Prochlorococcus marinus str. GP2: one gene and its partner. The protein of the gene in region 1 interacts with the protein of each later gene in a pairwise test. Links are inferred from orthologs where the notes say so. Each region holds a gene or a part of one and is shown in the gene's direction. Other genes may lie near its edges.

Region 1 (2,905 bases):
CGTACCCCACTTAATATTAATAAAAGGTAAATGAAGATGTTTCGATATTATTTTTTTTGATAAACCAATAAGCCAATAACCTCCATCAGTAGATGGCCCTAAAATAAGATCATTTTGTTGTAGACCTCTCATAGCGTGCAATAAATCTTGATGACATAAATCTGGAAGATCAGTACCAATAAAAATAATATTTTTGATCTTCTGTTGGTAACAAAATTTTTTGTTGAATATTATTTGTCTTTTCATTTTTTCTCCTAAGCATCCTTTCCCCTGTAAATTGAATGTTTTAATGCCTAATTTATTTGACCATCGACTACAATTTTTTTTTCCTAAACCAGATATAGCTATAGAAATATGAATTAGTTGAGTTTTTTGAAGAGATTTGGCTACTGAAATAGTATGTCTGGTCATTACGCTTTGTACTTTTGCAGAATTACTTTTACCTATATCTTTTGATAATCTTGTTTTGCATCTTCCAAAACCATGCCATTTTGCCATGATAATAAGTAATGTTTTATCCAATACTTCAGAATGTTTTATAAAAATTATATGTCTATAAAAATAGAAAATTAGTTTTTATGAATTTTGATGATGCATTGTTAAGTAATTTTAAATTTATCGTGATCTTATGATTTGATAATGGCCAATTATTAAATTCCAACTAGATTAATAATCTAGAGAATAAAATTTTGCAAGCAACTAATCCAATTTGGGCGGAAGTTCAAATATCACTACAAAAAACTTTAAGTAAGCCTTCATTTGAGACATGGATAAGGCCTGCTAAATTTAATTGCTTTGAAAATGGTTTATTGACCTTAATCGCTCCTAATACATTTTCCAGTGATTGGTTAAGAAAGAATTATTGTGAAACTATCGAAAAAGCTGCAAAAGAAATTTGTGGCCATGATGTAAAAGTTGTTTTTAAATCTGAAACGAATATAAGCAACCAAACAATAAATAAAGAAAACTTTTATGAGGAGAACGTAAATCATAAAGCAAAATCTTTAACTATAAATAATAGCCAAATTAATTCTTCAAAAAATCGATCCAAAAATTCTAACGGTTTAAATTTACGCTATGTCTTTAAAAGATTTGTTGTAGGTCCAAATAGTAGGTTGGCTCATGCAGCAGCTTTAGCAGTAGCTGAATCTCCTGGTAGAGAATTTAACCCACTATTTATTTGTGGTGGAGTAGGTCTTGGTAAAACTCATTTAATGCAAGCAATAGGCCATTATCGAGTTGAAATTGATCCAGAAGCAAAAGTAAAATATGTATCTACAGAGACTTTTACTAATGATGTTATCAGTGGTATTAGAAGAGATGGAATGACAGCTATACGAGATAAATATAGAAGTGTAGATCTGATTTTAATAGATGATATACAATTTTTAGAAGGTAAAGAATATACGCAGGAAGAATTTTTCCATACTTTTAACGCCCTTCACGAATCAGGAAGTCAAATAGTTATCGCAAGTGATAGACCTCCAAATCAGTTGTCGGGAATACAAGAGAGATTAATTTCCAGGTTCTCAATGGGTATGACTGCAGATATTCAACCTCCTGACCTTGAGACGAGAACAGCTATTCTTCAAAAAAAGGCAGAACAAGAGAGACTAAGTCTTCCGAGAGATTTAATTCAATTTATAGCTGGAAGATTCACTTCGAATATTCGAGAATTAGAGGGAGCATTTACTAGAGCTGTTGCATTCGCTTCAATAACAGGCTTGCCAATGACAGTCCAATCCATTGCTCCAATGCTCGATCCGAATAGTGTTGGAGTAGTTGTAACTCCAACACAAGTTATTAAAAAAGTCTCTGATTTCTTTAAAGTTTCAGAAGATGAATTGATTAGTTCAAGTAGAAGAAAACCAGTAAGCCAAGCTAGGCAAATAGGCATGTATCTTATGCGACATGGAACAGATCTAAGCCTACCAAGAATAGGAGATGAATTTGGAGGTAAAGATCATACAACAGTTATGTATGCCATTGAACAAGTTGAAAAAAAATTATCTATTGATCCAAATATTGCAAGTCAAGTTCAAAAAATAAGAGATTTACTTCAAATAGATTCAAGAAAAAATTTATAGCTTTAAGTTAATTATAATTGAAATTTCTTGGATCTTGATCGTATCTATGACTTAAGGGTATCTTATCTACTTCATTGTTATCACTTAACGATTCAATTTTATTTAATGATTGTCTTAATAACCTTGCTGAAATAATTGGCATATCTCTTGGAACTGATATTCTATTTTTTAAGTATCTAAGAGAGATACCTGAAAGTTTCTCAGGTATTCGTACTTCACCTTTGATCATGTACGTCAGAGCCGATCTCAATGATTGCTCAAAGGATTCTTTATCGTATGGGTTTACTTTTAGTAAATTGTCTCTATGCTTTATTACTCTTTTAAGAGCAATTTTGGCAAAATATTTAGAATCATAACTTTTATTTAATTCATAATTACCAAGACCCTCTCCAGTATCAATTAACTCAGAAAAAGTGATTTGTTGTTCATTACTTTCTTTATAACATCCACCCATTTGTGGGGGTAAATCATGTGAGTGAGTATGAAAGTCTCCTTGAGTGCCTCTATAAGCACTTGTCCCTTCAAAAAGGGTAAGCCAGTTATCTAAATAAAGGTAATTAGATCTTAAATTAAACCCTTTATAATAAGTTAATGAAGCATTCATTCTCTCCATATAAGGAATAAAAATTATATCTCCAACACCAGGCTCTATCTCACCAGTATTAGATACTGATGGATCAATAAACCCTGATTTTGATCTACTTAAGATTTCATCAAGTTTAGAAATTGATTCTTTAAATCTTTTTTTTCTCAAAGAGTTATCCATAAAATTAAAGCCTGCTCGGCAAAGCCAATTACACCAGGACCTGAAAATTTCT
Region 2 (2,881 bases), on another replicon or contig:
CTCGGCAAAACAAGGATTATTTAGAGGTCAAATAGATATAACATGGGAACATATTAAGATTCTTGCGAAATTTGGTCTTGCAAAAAAAGTAAAGTTACCCTCTAGGTCTTATTATTAATTATATTGTTCAATATTTTCATGGCTAAAAGAGTACAAGTCGCATTAACTGAATCAATCGCTTCACTAGGTAAAGAAGGAGATCTAGTTGAAGTTGCACCTGGATACGCAAGAAATTTTCTATTACCTTATGGCAAGGCAATGAATGTAACTCCAGCTGTCCTTAGACAAATTGAAAGGAAGAAAGAAAAAGAAAAAATCGCTGCTGATAAATTAAAGCAGGAAGCTTTAGATTTCCAAACTGCACTATCTACAATAGGTAGGTTCACTATCAAAAAACAGGTTGGAGAAGACGGTGTTCTTTTTGGAACGGTTACCAATGGAGATGTTGCCGAAGCAATAGAAACGGCAACTAAAAAAGAAATTGATAGAAGAAACATTACCGTTCCTGATATTCATAATTTAGGTTCCTTTACTGCAAAAATAAAATTACATGCAGAAGTAAACGCAGAAGTAAATATTGAAGTAACAAGTTAATCAATTTGTTGCATTATTTTGAAAAGTAGCCAGAGTATATATCTAAGCAATTAAAGATATGGTTTCTGTACCTTTTCCGAATAATGGGCAAAATAAAAATTTTAAAAAGGATTTTAATAGTGAAAATTCTGGATTAGTACCTCCTCAAAACGTTCAAGCAGAGGAAGCCGTTCTTGGTGGCATACTTCTCGATCCAGACGCGATCGGAAGAATTGCAGACTTAATTAAACCTGAAGCCTTTTATATAAATGCCCATCAAGAGATTTATAGAACAGCACTAATGTTGCATACCCAGGGTAAACCAACTGATTTAACATCAATGAGTGCTTGGTTAGCAGATAATGGATCACTAGAAAAAATTGGAGGGAACAGCAAACTGGTAGAACTAGTTGAAAATGTTTCTTCTACAGCTTCCATAGAACAAGTTGCTAATTTAATTAATGACAAATTCATGCGAAGGCAACTTATAAGATCTGGGAATGAAGTGGTTCAACTAGGATTTGATCAAACTCAAGATACTAATGAAGTTCTAGATAAAGCAGAGCAAAAAATATTTGAAATCAGTCAAGAAAAACCTTCAAAAGGTCTTACTCAAGCAGCTGAAATCCTTACAAGTACTTTCAACGAAATAGAGTCAAGATCATTAGGTACTTCAGTAGCTGGAATTCCAGTAAATTTCTACGATCTTGATGCGATGACTCAAGGTTTTCAAAGAAGTGATTTAATAATTGTTGCTGGAAGACCTTCAATGGGGAAAACTTCAATGGTTCTTAATCTGGCTAAAAATGTTGCACAATCTCAAGATTTACCTGTGTGTGTATTTAGCCTTGAAATGAGTAAAGAACAGTTGACATATAGATTACTCTCTATGGAAGTTGGAATCGAGAGTGGCAGGCTAAGAACAGGAAGATTACAGCAAGATGAATGGCCATTACTCGGAGAAGGTATCAATTCATTAGGTCAATTACCAATATTTATAGATGACAAGCCTAACTTAAGCGTTTTAGAGATGAGATCTCTGTGCAGAAGATTAATAGCTGAACAAAAAAAAGAACTTGGATTAATTGTGATTGATTACCTCCAGTTGATGGAGGGAACAACCCCTGATAATAGAGTGCAAGAACTTTCAAGAATAACAAGAGGTCTTAAAAGCATGGCCAGAGAATTAAAAGTACCAGTAGTTGCTTTATCTCAGCTTAGTAGAGGGGTAGAATCTAGAACAAATAAAAGACCAATGTTAAGCGATCTAAGAGAATCAGGATCTATTGAACAAGACGCAGATTTAGTATTAATGATTTATAGAGATGAATACTATAATCCAGAGACTGAAGATAGAGGAATTACAGAAATCATTGTCACTAAACATAGAAATGGACCGGTAGGAACTGTTAAATTGTTATTTGAACCTCAATTTACGAGATTTAGGAATTTAGCTAATTAAATCTATCCTAAAATGCAAGATCTTCACTCAACAAATGAATCTTTTGACATCATCGTTATTGGAGGAGGACATGCAGGATGTGAAGCAGCTATAACAACAGCAAAATTAGGATTTTCTACAGCCTTATTTACAATTAATTTAGATAGGATTGCCTGGCAACCATGCAACCCTGCAGTTGGCGGACCCGCGAAAAGTCAGTTGGTACATGAAGTTGATGCATTAGGTGGAATTATTGGTAAATTAGCTGATGAAACAGCGATACAAAAAAGAATATTAAATGCAAGTAGAGGACCAGCTGTATGGGCATTAAGAGCTCAAACAGATAAAAGAGAATACTCAAAAAAGATGATTGAAATACTACAAAATACAGATAATTTATTTTTAAAAGAGGCAATGATTACTGAACTGGATATTGCAAAAACTGAAGAAATTGGATTGAACTCAAAAAAAATCATAAAAAAAAGAATAAAGGGTGTAAAGACTTTCTTTGGTAGTTATTATTCAGCAAGATCAGTTATCATAACGGCTGGTACGTTCTTAGAAGGAAGAATATGGATAGGAAATAAATCAATGTCAGCTGGTAGATCGGGCGAACAAGCAGCAAAAGGTCTTACTCAAAATTTGCACGAAATTGGTATCAAAACAGAACGTTTAAAAACAGGAACTCCAGCAAGAGTTGATAAAAGAAGTATCATTTTTGATGAATTAGATATTCAACCAAGTACTGCAGCAGATAAATATTTTTCGTTCGATCCAGATATCAAAAATAATATGCCCCAAGTTAGTTGTCATATCACGAGAACAACTGCCAAAACACATCAACTAATTCGAGACAATTTACATTTA

The links. The genes of interacting proteins can lie anywhere in the genome.
Region 2: the proteins of dnaA (region 1) and dnaB interact in binary tests that used the Escherichia coli proteins (3 or more experiments, as listed by UniProt). The link is inferred for Prochlorococcus marinus str. GP2 from one-to-one orthologs.

What each region holds. Positions count from the first base shown.
Region 1 is NZ_JNAH01000002.1:29,671-32,575, forward strand. Bases 62-2,888 are described here. They hold dnaA (chromosomal replication initiator protein DnaA), read left to right. Parts: upstream 62-689; coding sequence 690-2,087; downstream 2,088-2,888. Other genes in these bases: EU91_RS08075 (TIGR04282 family arsenosugar biosynthesis glycosyltransferase), read right to left, coding at 62-498; EU91_RS08065 (glutathione S-transferase), read right to left, coding at 2,095-2,888. In the rest of the region: more of EU91_RS08075, read right to left, coding at 1-61; more of EU91_RS08065, read right to left, coding at 2,889-2,905. UniProt on the Escherichia coli protein: Plays an essential in the initiation and regulation of chromosomal replication. Binds in an ATP-dependent fashion to the origin of replication (oriC) to initiate formation of the DNA replication initiation complex once per cell cycle.
Region 2 is NZ_JNAH01000008.1:395,271-398,151, forward strand. The notes cover bases 41-2,843. They hold dnaB (replicative DNA helicase), read left to right. Parts: upstream 41-652; coding sequence 653-2,035; downstream 2,036-2,843. Other genes in these bases: EU91_RS00355 (acyl-CoA desaturase), read left to right, coding at 41-118; rplI (50S ribosomal protein L9), read left to right, coding at 139-594; mnmG (tRNA uridine-5-carboxymethylaminomethyl(34) synthesis enzyme MnmG), read left to right, coding at 2,048-2,843. Also shown: more of EU91_RS00355, read left to right, coding at 1-40; more of mnmG, read left to right, coding at 2,844-2,881. UniProt on the Escherichia coli protein: The main replicative DNA helicase, it participates in initiation and elongation during chromosome replication. Travels ahead of the DNA replisome, separating dsDNA into templates for DNA synthesis.